Hamadaea flava: one gene and its partner. The protein of the gene in region 1 binds, or shares a complex with, the protein of each later gene. Links are inferred from orthologs where the notes say so. Each region holds a gene or a part of one and is shown in the gene's direction. Other genes may lie near its edges. The genes, in order: sucB and HDA40_RS26610.

Region 1 (10,231 bases):
CGCTACACCGGCCGGCACGTCGTGCTCGCCACCGGTTCCTACTCGAAGACGCTGCCCGGCCTGGAGCTGGACGGCGAGCGCGTGATCGCCAGCGAGCACGCCCTGACCATGGACCGCGTCCCGGCCAGCGCGATCGTGCTCGGCGGCGGCGTCATCGGCGTCGAGTTCGCCAGCGCCTGGAAGTCCTTCGGCGCCGACGTGACCATCGTGGAGGCGCTGCCCCGCCTGGTCGCCGCCGAGGACGAGGACATCTCCAAGCAGCTCGAGCGGTCGTTCCGCAAGCGCGGCATCGCGTTCAAGACCGGCAAGCCGTTCGAGAAGGTCGAGAAGACCGACGGTGGCGTGAAGGTCACCATCGCCGGGGGCGAGACGCTGGAGGCCGAGCTGCTGCTGGTCGCCGTCGGCCGGGGCCCGGCCACCGCGAACACCGGCTACGAGGAGCAGGGCGTACGCATGGAGCGCGGGTTCGTCCTCACCGACGACCGGCTGCGCACCAACCTCCCCAACGTCTTCGCGGTCGGCGACATCGTCCCCGGCCTGCAGCTGGCGCACCGTGGCTTCCTCCAGGGCATCTTCGTCGCCGAGGAGATCGCGGGCCTCAACCCGGTCGCGATCGTCGAGTCGGGCATCCCCCGCGCGACCTACTGCGACCCGGAGATCGCCTCCGTCGGCATCACCGAGGCGCAGGCCAAGGAGAAGCACGGCGCCGACAACGTCGCGACCTACAACTACAACCTCGCGGGCAACGGCAAGAGCAAGATCCTCGGTACGCAGGGCTTCGTGAAGCTCGTCCGGGTCAAGGACGGCCCGGTGGTCGGCGTGCACATGATCGGCGCTCGGATGAGCGAGCAGGTCGGCGAGGCTTCCCTCATCGTCAACTGGGAGGCGTTCCCGGCCGAGGTCGCGCAGCTGATCCACGCGCACCCCAGCCAGAACGAGGCGCTCGGCGAAGCGCACCTGGCTCTTGCCGGGAAGCCGCTGCACGCCCACAACTGAGCTGTCTACGATCGTCACAGAGAAGATCGAATAACGAGGAGTCTGGACTCATGCCGGTATCGGTCACGCTTCCCGCACTGGGGGAAAGCGTCACGGAGGGCACGGTCACCCGGTGGCTTAAGAGCGTCGGTGACCGAGTCGAGGTCGACGAACCCCTGCTGGAGGTCTCGACCGACAAGGTGGACACGGAGATCCCGTCGCCCAGCGCCGGTGTCGTGACGCAGATCCTGGTGGCGGAGGATGAGACCGCCGAGGTCGGCGCGGTGCTCGCCGTCATCTCCGACGAGGGGGAGGCGGCCGCGCCGCAGCAGGACGCTCCGGCCGCGCAGCCGGCGGCCGCCGCGCCCGCTGCTGAGGCTCCCGCGCCGCAGCAGCCCGCCGCGCCCGCGGCTCAGCCGGAGCCGGCCCAGCCGGCCGCGCAGGCCGCTCCGCAGGGTGGCGGCGAGGGCACCCCGGTGACCCTCCCGGCGCTTGGCGAGAGCGTCACCGAGGGCACGGTCACTCGCTGGCTGAAGAGCGTCGGCGACGCGGTCGAGGTCGACGAGCCGCTGCTGGAGGTCTCGACGGACAAGGTCGACACGGAGATCCCGTCGCCCGTCGCCGGGACGCTGCTGGAGATCAAGGTCGCCGAGGACGAGACCGCTCCGGTCGGCGCGGTGCTCGCGCTCGTCGGTGCGGCCGGCGGCGCTCCCGCACCCGCGGCCCCGGCTCCCGCTCCGACACAGCCGGCCGCCCCGGCCCCGCAGCCGGTGGCGGAAGCCCCGAAGCCCGCCGCCCCGGCCCCGCAGCCGGTGGCCGAGGCGCCGAAGCCCGCTCCGGCCCAGCCCGCTCCGGCGGCTCTGGTGCCGGCCCAGCCCGCGGCGAACGGCCGGCCCACGGCTGGGACGCAGGTCAACGGCGACGCCGGTGGCTACGTGACCCCGCTGGTCCGCAAGCTCGCCGCCGAGCACGGCGTCAACCTGGGCAGCCTGAACGGCACCGGGGTCGGTGGCCGCATCCGCAAGCAGGACGTCCTGGACGCGGCGGCGAAGGCCAAGGCTCCGGCGGCTCCGGCCGCGAGCGCTCCGGCGGCTGCCCCGGCGAAGGCGCAGCCGAAGGCCGAGCCGAGCCCGCTGCGGGGGCGTACCGAGAAGCTGACCCGCATGCGCCAGGTCATCGCCAAGCGCATGGTCGAGTCGCTGCAGGTCTCGGCGCAGCTCACCACGGTGGTCGAGGTCGACGTGACCAAGGTCGCCAAGCTCCGCGAGCAGGCCAAGAAGGACTTCCTCGCCCGGCACGGCGTGAAGCTGTCCTTCCTGCCGTTCTTCGCGCTCGCCGCGGTGGAGGCCCTGCGCCAGCACCCGTCGGTCAACGCGAAGGTCGACGTGGAGGCCGGCACGGTCACCTACTTCGACGTCGAGCACCTGGGCATGGCGGTCGACACCCCGGATGGCCTCATGGTGCCGGTGATCCACAACGCGGGTGACCTCAACCTGGCCGGGCTCGCCAAGCGCATCGGCGACATCGCCGAGCGCACCCGGAGCAAGAAGCTCACCCCGGACGAGATCTCGGGCGGCACGTTCACGCTGACCAACACCGGCAGCCGGGGCGCGCTGTTCGACACGCCGATCATCAACCAGCCGCAGGTCGCCATCCTCGGCACCGGTTCGGTGGTCAAGCGTGCGGTCGTCGTCGACGACCCGGACCTGGGCGAGCTGATCGTCCCGCGCTACATGGTCTACCTGGCCCTCTCCTACGACCACCGGCTGGTGGACGGCGCCGACGCGGCCCGCTACCTGACGACGGTCAAGGAGCGCCTGGAGGCGGGCAACTTCGAAGCCGATCTCGGCCTCTGACGCACGCTGATCAGCCCCCGGCCACTACGGCCGGGGGCTTTTCTATAGCTTGGTCTCATGAGGATCGTCGTCGCGGGGGCCTCGGGCTTCCTGGGCCAGCCGCTGATCGCGCACTTGCGGTCCGCGGGTCATCAGGTCACTCAACTGGTACGCCGAGAGCCCGAGCGGCCAGGTCAAGTGCGATGGGACCCGACCAAGCCGATACGCCTCCCGGACGAGACGGGTGCGGTGGTGAACCTCTGCGGCGCGGGTGTCGGCGACCACCGGTGGTCGACGGCGTACAAGGAGCTGATCTACAGCAGCCGGATCGTGCCGACGACCACGCTTGCCACGGCCGTCCGGGAGCAGGACGTCCCGCTGCTGGTCAACGCCTCCGGCGTGGCGGCGTACGGGGATCGCGGCGACGAGGTGCTCACCGACGACTCGGCCACGGTCACCGGCGACTTCCTCGCCGATCTCAGCGTGGACTGGGAGGGCGCCGCGATGACGGCTGCCCCGGCGCGCGTCGCGATTCTGCGTACGGGTCTTCCGTTACACCGCAGTGGCGGTCTGCTGAAACCGTTGCTGCTGGCCTTCAAACTCGGCGTCGGCGGCAAGCTCGGCAGCGGCCGGCAGTGGCTGCCCTGGATCTCGCGGACGGACTGGCTGCGCGCGATCGGCCACATCATCGCGACCCAGGAGTTGGCCGGGCCGGTGAACCTGGCCGGGCCTGAGGCCGCCACCAACGCCGAGTTCACCACCACGCTGGGTGGGCTGCTGCATCGGCCGACGATCATGCCGATCCCGGAGTTCGGCGTACGCCTCCTCGTCGGCGAATTCGCGAACGAGGCGTTCAAGAGCACCCGGATGGTGCCGGAAGCGTTGCGGCGTACCGGTTTCGACTTCGAGCACCGGACGATCCGGGAGGGGCTGACCGCAGCGCTGCACGATTGATCCACTCGGGGGTCTGGTGCCGACGGGGTGTTAAGAATATTCTGCGACTTGATCACCTTCGTGAATCATTCACGAGCCCCCTCCCCCGAAGGAAACGTCCATGGCACTTACCCCCAGCCGCCGTTCCCTGTTCAAGGGCGGCCTGGTCGCGGGCGCGGGCGCGCTGCTCCCGCTCACCGCGGCGACCGCGGCGTTCGCCGACGACGACGCGTTCGACTTCATCATCGACTGCGACTCGTGGGGCGCCCGGCCGCCCTCGGGCTCGCTGGTCATGCGTACCGGGACCACCCGGAAGATCGTCATTCACCACATGGCGTTCCCGAACGTCACCGACTACTCGCGGGAGCACGCCCTGGCGCTCGCGAAGTCCTGCCAGAACCTGCACATGGACAAGAACGGCTGGTCCGACACCGGTCAGCACTTCACCATCAGCCGCGGCGGGTACGTCCTCGAAGGACGGCACCGCAGCTTCGAAGGTCTGAAGTCCGGCCAGGCCCAGGTCACCTCGGCGCACTGCGTGGGTGAGAACACCCAGAGCATCGGCATCGAGAACGAGGGCACCTACATCGACGAGACGCCGCCGGAGGCGCTGCTCGACTCGCTGGTGAAGCTGTCGGCGACGATCTGCACGCAGTACAAGATCCACGCGCACAACATGTTCGGGCACTGGGACTGGAACAGCACGCAGTGCCCCGGCATCGCGTTCTACCGGCTCTTCCCGGAGCTGCGGCGCCGGGTGGCCGTCGCGATCGGCACGCCGCTGTCGGAGGTGCCGGAGCGGACCTGGCCCGACATCTTCACCAGCTCGGCCGGGCAGACCGTGGTGCTGACCAAGTACCTGCTGCGCAACCAGGGCTACACGACGCTCACCACGAACGGCACCTTCGACGCGGGCCTGCTCGCGGCGGTCCAGGACTGGCAGGGCAAGCACGGCATCACGGTGGAGAGCGACGGCACCGTCTCCGACCCGACCTGGGAGACGCTGGCGGTCGACGTCGACAAGGACGCGGTCGGCGAGCACGTCGCCGGGCTGCAGTTCGTCCTGGCGAACAAGGGCTACCAGGTCGCCGTGACCGGGGCGTACGACCACGACACGATGAAGGCCGTCCAGGAGATGCAGCGGCTGCACGGGCTGCCCGCCAACGGCAAGGTCGACCTGTCCACGTGGTGCGCGGTGGCCGGCGGCATCGTCAAGGACGAGTTCCAAGGCACCCTCCACTAGCCCCAACCCTGTGGCGGGCCCGCCTTGGCGGGCCCGCCACAGGGCCAGCCACAGGGCCAGCCACAGGGTCAGCAGGCGGAGACGAGGACGTAGTAGTTGGTGCCGGTCTGGCGCAGGGACGTCGTGGCGTACGTGTTCCACAGTCCGAGGTAGTCGTTGGACCCGTTCGCGTACGCGTACCCGAGTGTCTGGTGCGCGCGCCCGGCCACGGTGTGGGCGTAGTTGCTCGCGGTGTAGCAGGGGCCCGAGGAAGCGGACGGAGTCGGCGACACGGACGCCGACGGCGAGGGTGAGGCCGAAGCAGTGGCAGTCGGCGTGGCGGTCGGGGACGGCGACGAGCCCGAGAGCAGCCCGAAGAACACCGCGTCGTAGTACGCCGAGCAGATGTAGTCCAGGAAGTACGCCGCCGTCGAACCGCATTGGTCGCTGCCGCTGCCGGGGTCGACCGGCAGCCCATGGGCCATCCCGCTGATCTGATAGAGGCGTACGTCGTCGGAGCCGTAGACCGACAGTGTGGTGCCACCGGTCAAGGTGGACGTCGACGTGGCCGTCTGCGAGACGCCGCGGACGTTCGTCCACTGGTCCCGCGAGTTCGTGGCGTTCTTCGGCTGCACCGTCGTGTCCGAGGTGCCGTGCCAGATCGCCACCCGGGGGTACGGCCCGGAGTAGCCGGAGTACCCGGCACGAGCGAGATCGCCCCATTGCTGGGCGGTCTTGGTCGGCGGGCTGTACTGGCAGGTCGTGGCTTCGGTCAGGGAGGTGGCACAGCCGTACGGCAGCCCCGCGACGATCGAGCCCGCCGCGAAGACGTCCGGGTACGCGGCCAGCATGACCGCGCTCATCGCCCCACCGGCGGACAGCCCGGTGACGTAGACCCGCGAGGCGCTGACCCCATAGTTCGAGACGGCGTACGCGATCATGCTGCGGATCGAGGCGGCCTCCCCGGAACCCCGGGTGATGTCGCCGGACTGGAACCAGTTGAAACACTTGGAGGAGTTGTTCGAGCTGCTCTGCTGGGGCAACACCAACGCGAACCCGGCCTGGTCGGCGTACTTGCGCCAGCCGGAATTGGTGAAGTAGCCGGTGGCGTCCTGCGTACAGCCATGCAGGAGGACGACCAGGGCGGCGCCGGACGCCAGGTTGTCCGGCTGGTAGCTGTACATGGCCAGGCTGCCGGGATTGCTCCCGAAGCTGCTGACCTGAGTCAGCGAGGCCGCGCGGGCGGGCGCGGCGAGGAGGGCGGCCGCGGCGAGGACTCCGGCGGCCGCCGCCACGAGGGCGGACAGGGGACGGTTCATGCCCGTCAGGATGGGGAGATTCACCCCACCCCCGACATGGTGTGGCGACACATTTCGATGCACCGAGTTATGGCGCGAACCGCCCCGCCGTCCCGGGTCAGCAGTCGCGGAGAGCGGGCGACTGGTTCAGCAGTTGGCCGCGCGGCGAGATGAAGGCTTGGTAGGTCGCGCCGCCGACGGCCGAGGGCCGGAACGCCGCTACCCGATGGCAGTTCTGGAAGGCGAACGTGACGCCGAAGTGGCGGCCGAGGCCGCCACGGATCGCGTCACTGGCCAGGGCGCGCAGCAGCTGGCCACGCTCGGCCTCGCTCGGCGGCGGGACTTCGTGCCGGCCGAATTCGGCATCCGGGTCGGCCGCGAGGTCTTCGGCGGCGGCGCTCACGACGGACCAGGCATACGGGAGGGATTGACGGACACAGTCGACGAACTCGGCGTCGTCGACCGCACCGGCCTCGGCTCGCTCCAGCAACGCGGTCGGCACATCAAGGGACATTGCGTACTTCCTTTCCGAAAGGCTCGAGCGCCTGCGGCCCGAGCACGAAGGTGGGATCGATCTGCGCGCCGAGGTCTTCGCCGGTCTTGGCGTTGCCCCAGGCTTGGGCGTTGCGCAGGTGGAACTCGACGGCCTGGGCGGTGTAGCGGGCCCAGTCCTGGACGCAGCCGTCGAGGGCGGTCCGGAGCCGGTCGAGCGCGGCGGCGTTGGCCGGTTCCAGCTCGGCGAGCGGCCGGGCGACGCCCCGTTCGGCCGCCTTCACGTACGCCGACCGCCTGAACGAGGTCAGCAGGTCGTCGCCGACGTGCTCCCGCAGGAAGTCCACGTCGGAGTCGTCGTCGACCTTGTTGCCGACCACGTGCACGCGGACGCCGAACTCGCGGGCGTAGCCGACGTACTGCCGGTAGACGCCGACGCTGCGTACGGTGGGCTCGCAGACGAGGAAGGTGGCGTCGAATCGGGTGAACAGGCCGGAGGCGAAACTGTCCGCGCCGGCCGTCATGTCCACCACGGCGTACTCCCCTGGGCCGTCGACCAGGTGGTTGAGGAGCAGTTCGACCGCGCCGACCTTCGAGTGGTAGCAGGCGACGCCGAGGTCCTCGGTCGCGAACGGTCCGGTGACCGCGAGGCGGACGCCGCCGACCTCGCGTACGGCGGCGTCGTAGATCGGGTTGTCGCCGGTGATCGTGATCAGCCGGGAGCCCGTCCCCGGTGGCGTCGTCTTGACCATGGCCGCCGCCGAGGAGATCCGCGGGTTCGTCCCGCGCAGGTATTCCTTGATCGCCGGGAGCTGGTCGCCGAGGGCGGGCAGCATGACCGCCTCGTCTTCGGGCGCGCCCAAAGCGGCCGCCAGGTGTTGGTTGATGTCGGCGTCCACGGCCAGCAGCGGACTGCCGCGCTGGGCCAGATGCCGGGAGAAGAGTGCGGCCAGCGTGGTCTTGCCCGACCCGCCTTTGCCGACGAATGCCGTCTTCATACTGATAGTGGTAGTCGTTTTCATTTAGCCTGTCGAGGGCGACACTCCGGTCATTGCTAAAGTTCTCCGGTGGCGCGTACGCAGGTCGAGAACCCTCCCGCTATGGCACCGCCCCCTTCGCAGACGCGACTGTCGAGGAAGCCTGACCTCGCCGTCGCGGTGATCTCGCTGGCCCTGGCGGTCTACCTGACGAGCGGGCTGTGGGCGGGCCCGACGCATCGGGCGATCGGCGTCAACTCCGGCGACCAGGCGCTGTTCGAGTGGCTGCTGGGCCTCGGCGCGCATGCGCTCACGCACGGGGAGAACCCGCTGCTGACGACCTGGCTCAACGCTCCCGACGGGGTCAACCTCGCGGTCAACACCTCGATCACGGCGTACGCGGTGGTCTTCGCGCCGCTGACGATCTGGCTCGGCCCGGCCGTCGCCTTCACCGTGATCCTGACGCTGAACCTCGCCGCGACGGCGTACTGCTGGTTCTGGCTGTTCCGCCGCTATCTGCCCAGCACGACCACTGACCGCACTCCTGGCGCTTCAAGCAAGCTCTCAGCGGCGGGCGCGGCTGTCGGGGGCATCTTCTGCGGCTTCGCCCCGGCCCTGGTCTCCCATGCGAACGCCCACCTCAACTGGACCGCGCAATGGCTGGTGCCGCTCATGATCGGCACGGTCGTACGGCTGGGCCGGAACCGGCGCTGGATCCGGGACGGGATCATCCTCGGGCTGCTCATCGCGGCCTGCTTCTCGATCGCGGCCGAGCAGCTCTTCTTCGCGGCGCTCGCCGGGGTGATCTTCGTCGCCGTCTGGGCCGTCACCGAACGGGCGCAGGTGCGCTCGATGGCCGCGCCGGTGCTGAAGGGGCTGGCCGTCGCCGCCGGGGTGTCCGGCGTACTGCTCGCGTATCCGCTGTGGCTGCACTTCGCCGGCCCCTACGGCTTCCACGGCACCGGCTTCGACGCCAAGATCCACAGTGAGGACCTGGCGGCGTACGGGACGTGGCCGGTCCGATCGCTGGCCGGCGCGCTCGGACTCAACCTGAACCTGGCGCCCAACCCGACCGAGGAGAACTCCTTCTTCGGGCTGCCGTTGCTGCTGCTCAGCATCGCCGCGTACCTGGTGCTGCGCCGAGTGTCCGACCGTGCGATCGTGCGGGCGCTCGCGGTCACCGGAGTGGTCTTCGCGGTGCTCTCCCTTGGCCCGCAACTGCGCTGGTGGGGCTCGCTGACCCCGGTTCCGATGCCGGCCGCGCTGCTCGTGAAGCTGCCGGTGTTCAACGCGGCGCTGCCGTCGCGGCTGGCCCTGGTCGTCTCACCGGTCGTCGGCGCGCTGCTCGCGCTGCTGGTGAGCCGTCTCCGGGTGGTGCCAGGCCCGCGGTGGGTCTGGGTCGCGGGGCTGGTCGCGGCTCTGCTGCCGCTCGTTCCCACTCCCCTGTTGGTACGCGAACGGCCGCCGGTGCCGCACTTCATCAGCTCCGGCGCATGGGAGCGATATGTGAGCGACCGCGGTGTGCTGGTCTCGGTGCCGATCGCCAACGACCTCGTGCCGGACGGTCAGCGCTGGCAGGCCGACGCGCTCGCCCGGTCGGCCGGTGACCGGGGCCCGGTCTTCCGCATCCCGGCCGGCTTCTTCCTCGGGCCGGGCGGCCCCGACGGCACCGGACGCATCGGCCCCGTCCCCACGTACGCCCAGACCCTGCTCGAAGACGTGACGAAGACCGGATACGCCCCGCCGATCACCGACTCCGAGCGCACCCGCTTCCGGGCGGACCTGAAGTACTGGGGCGCCGAGGCGGTCGTCCTCGCCGACGACGTCCAGGGCGCGCACTGGGAGACGCATCAGCCCGCCCTGTTGGAGGTCATGAAGCGGCTGCTCGGCGAGCCGCAGCGAGTCGACGACGTCTGGCTCTGGCAGGTCTGACCGCCGTGAGCCGTGGCACAGCGGCTAGCGCTGGGTCCGCGTCGGCCTACGCTGGGAGCGTGACGACGACTGAACCGTCCACCGTCGCCGGCCCGTCCGCCATCGCGGTCCAGTGGCTCGGCGAGCTCGAATACCTGGCGGCCTGGGACTTGCAGCGCGAGCTGCACCAGAAGGTGGTCGAGGGCACCCGACCCGACACCGTGCTGCTGCTGGAGCATCCGCCGGTCTACACGGCCGGGAAGCGTACGCAGCCGTGGGAGCGGCCGTTCGACGGGACGCCGGTGATCGACGTCGACCGCGGCGGCCAGATCACCTGGCACGGACCGGGTCAGATCGTCGGCTACCCGATCATGCGGCTCGCCGGGGTTCCCGGTGGGCACGCGATGGACGTCGTGGCGTACGTGCGGCGGGTCGAGCGCATGCTGATCGCCGTCTGCGCCGACCTCGGCGTGGCGACCGAGCGGGTCAAGGGCCGCTCCGGCGTCTGGGTACGCGAAGACCACCGCGGCCCGGACCGGAAGATCGCCGCCATCGGCATCCGGGTCGCCCGCTCGGTGACGCAGCACG
Region 2 (13,339 bases), 1.1 Mb from region 1 along the record:
TGAGCTTGCCGCCCCGGTAGACCTCGTGCGTCTCCTCGTCAAGGGAGAGGTCGGCGAAGGTCAGCTTCGGCGATGCCGGCTCGCCCGCCGTACGCCGGAGCACGGCACGGATGCGCGCGGTCAACTCCTCCAGGCTGAACGGCTTGGTCACGTAGTCGTCGCCGCCCAGGGTCAGACCGCGTACCTTGTCCTCCGTCGCGTCGCGGGCGGTCAGGAACACCACCGGCGTACGCACGCCGTCCGAGCGCATCTGCCGGATCACCTCGAACCCGTCGAGGTCGGGCAGCATGACGTCGAGCACCACCAGGTCCGGTCGCGCCTCCTTGAACGCCGTGACGCCGGCGCTGCCGCTGGTGGCCGTACGCACCTCGAACCCGGCGAACCGCAGGCTCGCGCTGAGCAGTTCCACGATGTTGGGGTCATCCTCGACGACGAGCAGCTTGGCCTCGACCTGGGCGGAGTTCATGACCCCATTGAACCCAGGAACGCTGCGCGGTGCCTGCGCTTTGGCTGAGAGGAATCTGTAAGAATCTGAGAACCCGCTGTACGCCGTTATCGCAGCAGCTCGCGGAGGGTTCGCAGGGTCGCGTCGAGGGTGGCCGTCACCGCCTTCGCCTGAGCGGTCACCGGCCGCGCCCGGGTGATGAGCGTACGCGCCTCGGCGGCGAACTCGTCAAGCTTGCGCAGCAGCGCCTCGTTCTCCGGCGCGGACTCCCGCTTCGGCGTCACGCGTACGCCCGACTTCACCTGCCGGGTCTGCTCCTGCAACTGCCGCCGGATGTCCTTCAGCCCGCCGCTGATCTGGGCTTGGATCTGATCTGCCAGCCCGGACAGGTCGTCCACCGACGACTGGATCTCCCGGTCGATCACCGCGATCTCGCCGGCCCGCTGGTCCAGCTCGGCCCGGCCGGCCCCGGTCAGCGTGTACGCCATCCGGTTGCCCTCGGCGACCCGGCTGACCAGGCCCTCCTCCTCCAGCTTCGCCAGCCGGGGATAGATGGACCCGGCGCTGGGTGCGTACAGGCCCTGGAATCGTTCCTGCAGCAGGCGCATCAGCTCGTAGCCGTGCTTCGGCCCGTCCTCGAGCAGCTTGAGCAGGTAGAGCCGCAGCCGGCCGTGCGAGAAGATCGGCGGCATCCGTCACTCCCCCGCCAGGAGGGCGATGCTGCCGCTCGTCGTCGTGGCGCTCAGCCGCCCGCTGCCGGTGCCGAGCCGCCCCCGGGCGCTGCCCGCCCAATGCTTGCCCTGCCGGTCCAGCGGGAACACCGTGGTGATCGAGCCCGCCGTCGTATCCAGCCGGACGTCGAGATCCGCCTCGGCGGGAATGCGAATGGTGATCGACCCCGACGTCGTGTTCAGCCGGACGTCGGCCGGCGTCGTCGAATCAAGGTCACAGGTGATCGACCCGGAAACCGTCGTCGCCTGTACGCGATCCGCCCCCGACTGGGCAAGCGTCAGCGAGCCCGACACGGCCTCCATCACCAGTTCACCCGCCACGCCGAGCGCCTCGACCGGACCGGAGACCAGCTTGGCCTGCGTCCGCCCGGCCAGCCCCAGCAGGCTCACCCGGCCCGACGTGACGTCGACGTCGGTGCTGGTCAACAGGCCCGCCACCGACACGCGGCCGGACACGACGGTCACCGAGGCGACCACCTCGGGCGGCACCGCCACGGTGATTTCACAGTTGTACTGACGATGGAACAGCCACCAGTAGAACGGCCACCGCTTCCGCCAGCCGTGCGAGATCTTGAGCCGACGGCCGTCGTGCACGACATCCACCGGCTTCTTGCCGACGGACTTGACCTCCATCCGCGCCGCACCCGGTACGCCGACGATGCTGATCTTGCCCATGACGAGGTTGACGTCGATGCGGTCGACCTCGCCGTCCAGCTGAATCCGTTGTGGATCCTGCACCGTCCACTGCGCCACCCTGGCCACCCTTCGCCGCACCCACGGCCACCCTAACCCAACTCGCGATATATCGCGACTCTCCCTGCCACCTCCCCGCCCCTCCCCCGCCCCGCCCCCGCCCCGCCCCCGCCCTTTCCGCGCGATCATGAACTATCGGTCGTGATCGACCGGCGCGTCGTGTCCCCGGCGCCCTGATCGATCCCCCAGCTTCATGATCAACGAGGCACCGAGGAGGGCCGCAAAGGTGCCCGCACAGAGGCAGTGCAACGCACGGAGGCTCCGCGCCGAGGCCACGCATGGAGGCGTGGCGCAGACACAAGACGCGGACGCACCGCGCAGACGGAACGCGACGGCACCGCGAGGCACTGCACAACCCCAGGAGCTTTCAGAAGCCACAAAGGGACTGCGCAGCCGCCGCCGTGGGGCCGCGCATCCGGCTCGGACCGAGGTTGGATCAAGTGCCCTGCATCTGCGATTCGCGGCCCGATTCGGCGATCAAGTTCCCGTGGTTTGCGCTGGAGGCCCGGATTTCGCATACCGGCAGCACTTGATCTTCAGAAGTGCTCAGCGATCTCTGACCACGGGCACTTGATCATGGATGCGGCCGGCGCAGCCTCACGGCGTACGCCGGCACGGCAGGGCCATCACCCCGCCCGCGTTGATCATGAAATTGCGGGATCGATCAGGGCGCTGCGGACACGACACGCCGGTCGATCACGACCGTTAGTTCATGATCGCGCGGAAAGAGTGGGGTGGGGCGGGGGGAGGAGGTGGGGCGGGGGGAGGAGGTGGGGCGGGGAGAGGGGGTGGGGCGGGGGAGGCGGGTGAGGATCGGGGTGGCGGCGATCGTCGCGGCGGCGGCTCGGGCCAGCGCCCGGCGGTCCGCTCCCGGCTCCGGGAACAGCGGCGCGGCGGCCGAGACGGTGAGCGTCAGGCCCTTTGTGCGGGCGAGGCGGCGTACCGAGGCGATCAGGGTGTCGTCGCCGACGAAGGCCGCTGCCGTGCTGCGCTTCCCCGCGACGGCGAAGGTCAAGGTCAGCGGGGTCACCGGCGTGCCGGCGTCGATCGCCGCCTGGAAGAACGCCGACCGCATCGGCACCCGGCAGGCTCCGCAGGTCGTGGTCGCCTCCGGGAACACGGCGACAGTCGCGCCCTCCCGCAGCCCTTCGGCCGCCTCGGCGACCGTCGCCGGCAGCCCGCGCGGCTGCGCCCGGTCGACGAAAACGGCCCGCTGCCGCCGGGCGAGCCGCCCGATGACCGGCCAGCCGCCGACCTCCTTCTTGGCGACCAGGCGCGTCCCGCCGTTCAGCGCCATCAGGACGACGATGTCCACCCAGGACACATGGTTCGCGACCAGCAGACCTGGGCGGTGCTTTCCGCGTACGCGCAGATCGAGACCGAGGACCTTGAGCAGTGCCCGGGCCACTGCCTGGACCACCGCGGGCCGGGCCGGGGCCACCGCCGCGAAGGCCAGTACGCCGGCCGCGCCCACCAGTCGACCGGCGTAGCGGAAGAAGCTCACTTGCGGGGTGCCCGAAGGCAGGCAATGCGGCCCACAGTCGGCCTCAGGACGCCAGAAGCTCATCATTCCCCCAAACTGAGCCGCTGGTCCCCGGCTGCGCCGAGGCTGAGCCGCTGGTCCTCGGCTGCGCCGAGGCTGAGCCGCTGGTCCTCGGCTCCGCCGAGGCTGAGCCGCTGGTCCCCGGCTCCGCCGAGGCTGAGCCGCTGGTCCTCGGCTCCGCCGAGGAAGTGCTTGAGGTACGCTTGAGGTACCGCGGGTCGACGCGGTCCAGGCTGAGCAGCACGTAGAAATCGGCGACCTCGAAGTCCGGGTCGTACGCGGGCTCGCCGCAGACCCAGGCGCCCAGCCGGAGGTAGCCCTTGAGCAGCGGCGGGATGTTCGCACGGCCGACGGGAACCTCGGCGGCCGGAATCGGTACGCGCGGCTCGACCCGCAGCTGCGGCGGGGACAGGTGCTTCTGGACCGCCTCGCGGACGGCCGGGGCGTCGGCGATCGGGACGGAGGCGCAGCCGCCGAGCCAGGTGTACTTGTTGGCGGTGAGGTATCGGGCGATCCCCGCCCACATCAGGTTGATCACCGCGCCGGTGCGGTGCTGGGGGTCGACACACGACCGGCCCGCCTCGACCAGACGGTCGCGCAGGACGATCAGCCGGCTCATGTCGAACTCGGTCTCGCTGTACCGGCGGCCGAGCCAGACCGCGCGCTGCGGCGGGAGCAGCCGGTAGGTGCCGACCACCTCGCCGCTGCGGTCGTGCCGCACCACGAGGTGATCGCAGTACGCGTCGAACTCGTCGACGTCGAGACCGGGCGTCGTGGAGTGGAGGGTCGCACCGCACTCCTCGGCGAACACCCGGTACCGCAACCGCTGCGCGGCCTCGACGGTCGCGGCGTCGGTCGCGATCAGCGCCGAATATCCGGTCGGCGCGACGGTGAGGATCTGTGTCATGACCTCTGTGTAAGGGCCGGGAACTGCGCAGACGTTTCGATGTGACCCCGCCGGCGTGACATCCGGATGAACGCTGAACGCGCCCTGTACGCGGGGGCACTGCCGTCGCTCTGGGACTGGATCAGGGATGTGGGTCGAATCATGGGCCGAGATTCGACTTGGAGCCGTGATCCAGCGCTGACCACGCGCCAACCCACGCGGCGGGTGTGCGGGTGTGGCAGGCTCAGGCGGTGATCGTCGCAGCGCGCTTCAACGGCCCGCCCACCTCCGGCAACGGCGGATACACCGCCGGAATGCTTGCCGCCAGTCTGGGGATCAGCGGACCTGTGACGGTGACCCTGCGGCAGCCGCCGCCGCTGGACACGCCCCTCGAAGTCAGCCCGGACGGATCGCTGCTGGACGGCGATCGCCTGATCGCCACGGCGACGCCGGGCACGCCACCGTCCGCCCCCGAGTGGGGCGATCCCGCCGAAGCCGGGGCGTACGCGGGTTTCGAGGATCATCCGTTCCCCGGCTGCTATGTCTGTGGACCGGAGAACGCGGACGGGTTGCGGATCTTCCCCGGCCGCCTGCCCGATGGGCGTACGGCTGCTCGGTGGTCCGTTCCGGACGCCGTCGAGGTTCCGACAGTCTGGGCCGCCCTCGACTGCCCCGGCGGCTGGGCGATCATCGCCCCGGGCCGCCCGTACGTGCTCGGCCGGATCACCGTCGCGATCGATGCGCTGCCGGAACCAGGTGACCACTGTGTGATCGTCGGCGAATGCACTGGCACAACCGGCCGGAAGGGATTCGTGCGTACCGGACTGTTCGCGCCGGACCGGACCCTGCTCGCCTCGGCCGAGGCGACCTGGCTCACTGTGTGAACCCCGACCGAGGCGACCTGGCTCACCGTGTGAACCGCGACACCCGTTGACCTCCGGGTGAACGTCCGCTAGGGCAGCGCGTAGCCTTGTAAGCCGACTTCTGATTTCCCTACCAACCCGCGTGGAAGAGGGCGAGAGCGACCGTGTCGACGCAACACAGCTCGCAGGAAAACCCACTGGCAGACTTCGGTCCCAACGAGTGGATCGTCGAGGACATGTACCAGCGGTATTTGACCGATCCGGCGAGCGTGGATCCCGCTTGGCACGACTTCTTCGCCGACTACAAGCCAGGTGCGCCCGCTGCCACCTCGTCTGTGGAGAAGAAGGCCGCGCCTGCTCCGGCGGCACCTCCGGCCGCGGCGCCAGCCGCGGCCAAGCCGGCTCCGGCAGCGCCGAAGGCGGCCAGCCCCGCTCCGGCGGCGAAGCCGGCCGCCCCCGCGCCGGTCGCGGCTCCCGGCGTAGCGGAGAAGAAGGAAGCCACGGTGGTCCCGCTGCGGGGCGTGGCCGCGAAGATCGTCCAGAACATGGACCAGTCGCTGACCGTGCCGACCGCGACCAGCGTGCGCGCGGTACCGGCCAAGCTCCTCGCGGACAACCGCATCGTCATCAACAACGCGCTCGCCCGCGGCCGTGGCGGCAAGGTCTCCTTCACGCATCTCATCGGGTACGCGCTGATCAAGGCACTGGCCACGCACCCCGAGATGAACAACTCGTACGCCGAGACGAACGGCAAGCCGACGATGGTCGTGCCGCCGCAGGTGAACCTGGGCATCGCGATCGACCTGCAGAAGCCGGACGGCTCGCGGAACCTGGTCGTGCCGAGCATCAAGGGTTGTGAGCGGCTGGACTTCCGGCAGTTCTGGCAGGCCTACGAGGACATCGTCCGCCGGGCCCGCCGCAACGAACTGACCATGGAGGACTACGCCGGCACCACGATCTCGCTGACCAATCCGGGCGGCATCGGCACCGTCCACTCGCAGCCCCGGCTGATGGCCGGGCAGGGCACCATCATCGGCGTCGGCGCGATGGAGTACCCGGCCCCGTTCTCCGGGATGAGCGACGCTCAGCTGGCCGACCTGGCAGTCAGCAAGATCATCACCTTGACCAGCACCTATGACCACCGGATCATCCAGGGCGCGCAGTCCGGCGAGTTCCTCAAGGTCATGCACGAGCTGCTGATCGGCGACGACTTCTACAACGAGATCTTCACCTCGCTGCGCATCCCGTACGAGCCGGTCCGTTGGGTCCGGGACATCGCGCACACCTCCGAGGGCCAGATCGACAAGGCCGCCCGGGTCATCGAGCTGATCCGGGAGTACCGCGTACGCGGTCACCTGATGGCCGACACCAACCCGCTGGAGTACGAGATCCGCCGTCACCCGGACCTCGACATCCGCGAGCACGGCCTGACCCTGTGGGACCTGGACCGGACGTTCGCCGTCGGCGGCTTCGCCGGCAAGGACAAGTTGAAGCTGCGCGACGTCCTGGGTGTGCTGCGGGACTCCTACTGCCGGCGCACCGGCGTGGAGTACATGCACATCCAGAGTCCCGAGGAGCGCAACTGGATCGCCGCCCGGGTCGAGCGCAAGTACGCCAAGCCGAGCAAGGAAGAGCAGGCGCATGTCCTCAACCGGCTGAACGCCGCCGAGGCCTTCGAGACCTTCCTGGCCACCAAGTACGTCGGCCAGAAGCGGTTCTCGCTGGAGGGCGGCGAGTCGCTGATCCCGCTGCTCGACGAGATCCTGCAGGCGTCCTCCGAGGGCGGCCTGGACGAGGTCGTCATCGGCATGGCCCACCGTGGCCGGTTGAACGTGCTCGCCAACATCGTCGGCAAGCCGTACGAGAAGATCTTCAACGAGTTCGAGGGCTTCATCGACCCGAAGACCACGCAAGGCTCCGGCGACGTGAAGTACCACCTGGGCATGACCGGGAAGTTCACGTCGCCCGACGGCCAGCACGGGATCACCGTCTCGGTGACGGCCAACCCGTCGCACCTGGAGACGGTCGACCCGGTGCTGGAGGGCATCGTCCGGGCCAAGCAGGACCGCCTCGACCTGGGCAACGAGGGCTTCACCGTGCTGCCGGTCCTGGTGCACGGCGACGCCGCGTTCGCCGGTCAGGGCGTGGTGGCCGAGACGCTGAACCTGTCGCAGCTGCGGGGCTACCGCACCGGCGGGACCGTCCACATCGTCGTCAACAACCAGGTCGGCTTCACCACCGCCCCGGAGTACAGCCGGTCCTCGCTCTACAGCACCGACGTCGCCCGGATGATCCAGGCTCCGATCTTCCACGTGAACGGCGACGACCCCGAGGCCGTCGTCCGGGTGGCCCGGCTCGCCTTCGAATATCGCGAGGCGTTCCGCAAGGACGTCGTCATCGATCTCGTGTGCTACCGCCGTCGCGGGCACAACGAGGGCGACGACCCGTCGATGACCAACCCGCTGATGTACCAGATCATCGACGCGAAGCGCTCGGTCCGGAAGCTGTACACCGAGGAGCTGATCGGCCGCGGCGACATCACCGTCGACGAGGCCGAGGAGGCCCTGCGGGACTACCAGAACCAGCTGGAGACGGTCTTCAAGGCCACCCGCGACGCGCAGACCACCTCGTCGGCCCGGCCCAGCCGCTCCCGGGAGGTGCAGCCGGAGCCGCTGGTGGCGACCGCGGTCAGCGCCGAGGTCGTCGCGGCGATCGGCGAGGCGCACACCACCCTCCCCGAGGGACTGGTGCCGCACAAGCGGGTGCAGCAACTGCTGGAGCGGCGGGCGAAGATGTCGGTCGCCGGCGACATCGACTGGGCGTTCGGCGAGATCCTGGCCTTCGGCTCGCTGCTGAACCAGGGCGTCACCGTACGCCTGGCCGGGCAGGACTCCCGCCGGGGCACCTTCGTGCAGCGCCACGCCGCGGTGGTGGACTCGCACGGCGGCGAGGACTACCTGCCGATCACCCGGGTCGCACAGGAAGACGCGAAGCTCTACGTCCACGACTCTCTCCTCTCCGAGTACGCGGCCATGGGCTTCGAGTACGGCTACTCGGTGGAGAACCCGGACGCGCTGGTCATGTGGGAGGCGCAGTTCGGCGACTTCGTCAACGGCGCCCAGTCGGTGATCGACGAGTTCGTCTCCTCGGGCGAGGCCAAGTGGGGCCAGAAGTCCTCGGTCGCGCTGCTGCTGCCGCACGGCCACGAGGGCCAGGGGCCGGACCACACCTCGGGCCGTCCCGAGCGGTTCCTCCAGATGTGCGCCGAGGACAACATGCGAGTGGTCATCGCCTCGACTCCGGCGAACTACTTCCACGCGTTGCGCCGCCAGGCGCTGTCGCCCAAGCGCAAGCCGCTGGTCGCCTTCACGCCGAAGTCGCTGCTGCGCAACAAGCTCTGCGTCTCGCAGGTCGCCGACTTCACCACCGGCACGTTCCAGCCCGTCATCGGCGAGACCGGAGACATCCGGCCGGAGGCGGTGCGGCGGGTGTTGTTCTGCTCGGGCAAGGTCTACTACGACCTGATCCAGGCGCGGGCCGAGCGCGGCATCACCGACACCGCGATCGTCCGGCTGGAGCAGCTCTACCCGCTGCCCGTCGACGAGGTCAAGGCGGAACTGGCCAAGTACCCGAGCGCGGTCGACTTCGCCTGGGTCCAGGAGGAGCCGGCCAACCAGGGCGCCTGGTCGTTCGTCGCGCTGAACCTGCTGGAGCACCTCGACGGGGTGAGCCTGCGGCGGATCTCGCGTCCGGCGGCGGCCGCCCCGGCGGTGGGCTCCACGAAGATGCACGACGTCGAGCAGGCCGCGCTGCTGGAAGCGGCGCTGCCGAAGGCGGCCTGATGTACTTCACCGACCGCGGCATCGAAGAACTGGTCGAACGGCGAGGCGACGAGCAGGTGAGCGTCGAGTGGCTCGCCGAGCGGCTGCGGGACTTCGTCGACGCCAACCCGGAGTTCGAGACCGCCGTCGAGCGGCTGGCGACCTACCTGGCGCGGTACGACGAGGACGACGACTCGCTCTGAGCGATCTTGATACGAAAGGGTCCGGCATTCCGCCGGGCCCTTTCGCGTAAGACGTGCAGATCACGGTTGTGCATGCGTCAGCCGGCCGGTTTGGCCTGCGTAACCGTGATCCGCAGGGAATGCGCGCCCGCCTTCCGCAGGGAATGCGTGCCCGCCTTCCGCAGGGAGTGCGGCCAGACCCAGGACAGGCGAACGCCCCGGGAGAGTTCCCGGGGCGTCGTCAGTTCGCGGTTTCGGCGGGTGCTCCGCTCAGAGGGCGCTGGCGCGTACGCGCAGCCCACCGCGGCGCTTCAGAGCGCGCCGCTCCTCTTCGCTCATCCCGCCCCAGACGCCGGCGTCCTGGCCCGAGTCCATTGCCCAGGAGAGGCACTGGTCGGTCACGGGACACCGCCGGCAGACCGCCTTCGCCTGCTCGACTTGAAGCACTGCCGGGCCAGACGTCCCAATGGGGAAGAACAGCTCGGGGTCCTCGTCGCGGCAGATCGCACGGTGGCGCCAGTCCATGGCGGCAACACTCCTTGTTCCTGAAGTGGGTGTGTGTATCCCTGTTTGCGTCCCGCAGACACGGGGTGGTTAAACATGACAGTCAGTGACGGTCAGTTACCGAATCCGTGAGCGGTGAGCAGGCAGCGAGCGCTTGACTCGTACGCTTGTGAATACTTTCACGAACTCCCGCCATGTCAAGGGGGGTGATGCGAAAAAAACCGGTCGGGTGAGCAAGCTCACGACCCATTTGTCCGGATCACCGGGAGTTACCCTGACCCCCCGCGCACGACAGTCATCTGTGAATGTAGTACTCTCCGCGTCGCATTACTAGTATTTCCGACTCGTGTCATATGTGTGGACTGACACGAATGTTCATTTGGGCCGTTGTGTCCGTCAGCAGATCACGCGAAGTGCTTCCGGCACCGCGGCGAACCGAACTTGCTCACGTTCCCCGAGGTAGTCCCCGTCAAGTTGAAACGCCTGTGGCGTACTGGAAGTGACGGTGAACGCGGCAAGGTCGTGATGACGGAGGACCTGACGGCCGCGCGGCTCGCCGTCGGTGGCGAGTATCTGTGCCACGGTACGCATGGTCGACGGAACGTGCAGCACTCGCAGCGCCATCACGTCCAAGCCGAGATCGAACGAGGCGTCGGGACTGGGATGCACCGGCCGGTCCCCCAGGAACGTCCACGGCGCGGTGTTCTGCACGATGATCGAGGCGAGCCGCTCTTCGTCCGGATCGTCCGGCAGCTCCAAGGTCAGCTCGGCCGGATGCCGCTCGAAGAAGTACTCCCCGAGCGTCGACCGCAGGTACAGCCCCGGCGTCGAACGGCGCCCCTTGCGCCGCGCACGTTCCACCCGTCGGGTGACCGCCGCATCGAGCCCCAGACCGGCGCAGAAGGTGAAGTACCGATCATCGGCCAGCCCGAGCCCGATCGTCCGGCTGCGGCCCTCTCGGAGCGCTTGCAGCAGTACGCCAGTCGCCTCGGACCATTCCTTCGGCAGCCCCAGAGCGCGTACGAAGACGTTGGTGGACCCGCCGGGCACCACCGCGAGCGCCGGCCGGGTCTCGGCGGGCCCGGCCATCAGGCCGTTGACCACCTCGTTCACCGTGCCGTCGCCGCCGAGCGCCACGACCAGCTCCAGGCCGTCCTCGGCAGCCTGCCGCGCCAGGTGCCCGGCGTGCCCCCGCCGCCGGGTGTAGCCCAGCTCGAGGTCCAGCTCGCTGCGCAGCGCACCGGCCAGCACGTCGCGGCTGCGCGCGCTGGTGGTCGTCGCCTTCGGGTTCACGATGAGGAGGGCCCGCATGGGGCGCAATCTACCGGGCCTACGCTTGAGGCCATGACCACACCGGCCGTCACAGACATGGGTACGCCCACCGCGACGCCGCCGACCGTGCGGGGCGCGGTCGTGCTGCTGTCGGCACAAGCGGTCGCCGCCGCCGCGATCACGATCTTCCTGGTCTACGAGGACCTCACCGTGGGCGGGGCGAGCCAGCGCCTGGCGTGGGCCGTCACCGGCACCGCCGTCGTGATCGGGGCGCTGCTGGTGCTGCTGGCCCGGTCGGTCGCCCGGTACCGCCGCTGGGCCCGGGACATCGCCGTGGCGCTGAACCTGACCTTCCTCGCCCCGGCGTACTACATGATCGTCGGCGAGCTCGCCTGGCTCGGGGTGATCGTCGGGCTGATCTGCCTGGCGACGATCGCGATGCTGGTGGCGCCGCCGACCAACCGGGCCGTCGGCGAAGCCGGCTTCTCCCTCTGACTCAGCCGCGCGGGCGCTGGCTGACCATCCGGATGACGGCCTCGTTCGCCGTCAGCTCGGCGGACGCCTGAGAGGTCAGCGAGGTCAGCACGTGCCAGGGCCAGCTCGTCGGGCTCGGCAGCCGCGCACCGTCCTTGACCGGCGCGGCGATCGAGATGGTCAGCTGCTCCGGCCCGATCTCGAACCGGCAGCGCAGTTCGGCGTCGGGCGGGGTGATGACCAGCAGCATCGCGCACGCTTCGTCGACCGCGATCCGCAGGTCTTCGATGCGCTCCAGGGTGTAGTGCAGGCGCGCGGCGAGACCGGCCGTAGCCGTGCGCAACACGCTCAGGTAGCCGCCGTCGGCGGGCACCACAAGGGTGACGATGTCGTCGTCTTCGACGTTCGCCTCGTCGAATGAGTCGCTCGATGACAAGGAGCCTCCCCCCGGGGAGGGACTTTAGCCGAAAGCGGGTGGCCGTGTATCCCACGGCCACCCGCTTCCGCTGTCGATCAGGCCTGCTTGGTCTCCCAGAAGATCTTCGAGATCTCCTCGATCTTCGCCAGGAGCTGCTCGGCGGTGGCCGGGTCGGCCGAGCCCTTCGCGCCGCTCGCCCCGGCCAGCTTGGTGGCCTCGTTGAAGAGCTGGTGCAGCTGCGGGTACTTCTCGAAGTGCGGAGCCTTGAAGTAGTCGGTCCACAGCACCCACAGGTGGTGCTTCACCAGTTCGGCGCGCTGCTCCTTGATGATCAGCGCCCGGGTCCGGAACTCCGGATCGGTGTTGGCCTGGTACTTCTCGCAGATCGCCTTGACGGACTCCGCCTCGATGCGGGCCTGGGCCGGGTCGTACACGCCGCACGGCAGGTCGCAGTGCGCACTGGCGACGGTGGCCGGCGTGAGGAAACGCGGCATGCGGAAACGCATGAGATCCTCCAGATAGGTCTGTGCAGCTTGCGTAGCAATCCTTAGCAATCCTGACCCTACTCTCGGATTCAAACACGACGGAAGGCGGTGGGTGGCGTGTTCGGCTGGTGGCCGGTACGGGTATTCGGCCCCTCGATGACCCCCACGCTTCGGTCCGGCGACGCCGTTCTGGCCCGGCGCGGCGGGCGCGGCGTACGCCCCGGCGACGTGGTGATCGCCCGCTTCCCGGCGCGCCCCGACATCGGCCTCGTCGTCAAACGGGCCGTACGCCGCCAGGGCGACGGCTGGTGGATCCAGGGGGACAACGACTTCGTGGCCGACGACTCGCGCGCGTACGGGATCGCCCTGGTCGAGGCCCGGGTGTTCGCCCGGTATTGGCCTCGCCCGGGATGGGTCCACGGCCGCCCATCGAGGGATGAAATGCCCGAATGAACTAACATGTCCATGTTCTAGGCAGAATGTCGGTCTGTCCCCTCCGGATCGCCCGACCCGAATGCAGGCCATGGACGATTCCTCCATCGTGGTGATCGGCGGCGGTCCCGCCGGCCTCACCGCGGCATACCAATTGACCAAGTCCGCTCGTGCGGTCACCGTCTTCGAGGCGGACGACGTGGTCGGCGGCATCAGCCGCACCGCGGAACGCGACGGGTGGCGCTTCGACATCGGCGGGCACCGGTTCTTCACCAAGGTCGCGGCGGTCGAGAAGCTGTGGCACGAGATCCTGCCCGACGGCGACTTCCTGCTGCGCCCGCGGATGAGCCGGATCTACTACAACGGCGCGCTGTTCGACTACCCGCTCAAGGCGATGAACGCGCTCCGTGGGCTCGGCCTCGCCGAGGCCGTCCGCTGTGTCGGCTCGTACGCCTGGGCGCAGGTCCGGCCGCCGAAGGACCAGTCGCACTTCGAGGGCTGGGTGTCCGCGCGGTTCGGCTGGCGGCTCT

What was found.
Region 2: sucB (region 1) and HDA40_RS26610 share a complex: the UniProt entries of both Bacillus subtilis proteins name them as parts of the 2-oxoglutarate dehydrogenase (OGDH) complex. The link is inferred for Hamadaea flava from one-to-one orthologs.

Annotation. Positions count from the first base shown.
Region 1 is NZ_JAMZDZ010000001.1:6,730,882-6,741,112, reverse strand. What follows is about bases 530-3,438. They hold sucB (2-oxoglutarate dehydrogenase, E2 component, dihydrolipoamide succinyltransferase), read left to right. Parts: upstream 530-1,046; coding sequence 1,047-2,831; downstream 2,832-3,438. Other genes in these bases: HDA40_RS31650 (TIGR01777 family oxidoreductase), read left to right, coding at 2,889-3,438; lpdA (dihydrolipoyl dehydrogenase), read left to right, coding at 530-996. Also shown: more of lpdA, read left to right, coding at 1-529; more of HDA40_RS31650, read left to right, coding at 3,439-3,764; HDA40_RS31645 (peptidoglycan recognition protein family protein), read left to right, coding at 3,865-4,986; HDA40_RS31640 (extracellular catalytic domain type 1 short-chain-length polyhydroxyalkanoate depolymerase), read right to left, coding at 5,055-6,284; HDA40_RS31635 (SCO5389 family protein), read right to left, coding at 6,382-6,777; HDA40_RS31630 (ATP-binding protein), read right to left, coding at 6,767-7,753; HDA40_RS31625 (DUF6311 domain-containing protein), read left to right, coding at 7,856-9,664; lipoyl(octanoyl) transferase LipB, read left to right, coding at 9,724-10,231. UniProt on the Bacillus subtilis protein: E2 component of the 2-oxoglutarate dehydrogenase (OGDH) complex which catalyzes the second step in the conversion of 2-oxoglutarate to succinyl-CoA and CO(2).
Region 2 is NZ_JAMZDZ010000001.1:5,653,490-5,666,828, reverse strand. Bases 5,069-9,263 are described here. They hold HDA40_RS26610 (multifunctional oxoglutarate decarboxylase/oxoglutarate dehydrogenase thiamine pyrophosphate-binding subunit/dihydrolipoyllysine-residue succinyltransferase subunit), read left to right. Parts: upstream 5,069-5,385; coding sequence 5,386-9,063; downstream 9,064-9,263. Other genes in these bases: HDA40_RS26605 (DUF6104 family protein), read left to right, coding at 9,063-9,245; HDA40_RS26615 (hotdog fold domain-containing protein), read left to right, coding at 5,069-5,242. In the rest of the region: HDA40_RS26640 (response regulator transcription factor), read right to left, coding at 1-466; HDA40_RS26635 (PadR family transcriptional regulator), read right to left, coding at 553-1,137; HDA40_RS26630 (DUF4097 family beta strand repeat-containing protein), read right to left, coding at 1,141-1,929; HDA40_RS26625 (lysophospholipid acyltransferase family protein), read right to left, coding at 2,594-3,433; more of HDA40_RS26615, read left to right, coding at 4,610-5,068; HDA40_RS26600 (WhiB family transcriptional regulator), read right to left, coding at 9,495-9,749; HDA40_RS26595 (diacylglycerol/lipid kinase family protein), read right to left, coding at 10,125-11,039; HDA40_RS26590 (hypothetical protein), read left to right, coding at 11,073-11,495; HDA40_RS26585 (ATP-binding protein), read right to left, coding at 11,497-11,910; sodN (superoxide dismutase, Ni), read right to left, coding at 11,988-12,398; HDA40_RS26575 (S24/S26 family peptidase), read left to right, coding at 12,465-12,830; HDA40_RS26570 (NAD(P)/FAD-dependent oxidoreductase), read left to right, coding at 12,901-13,339. UniProt on the Bacillus subtilis protein: E1 component of the 2-oxoglutarate dehydrogenase (OGDH) complex which catalyzes the decarboxylation of 2-oxoglutarate, the first step in the conversion of 2-oxoglutarate to succinyl-CoA and CO(2).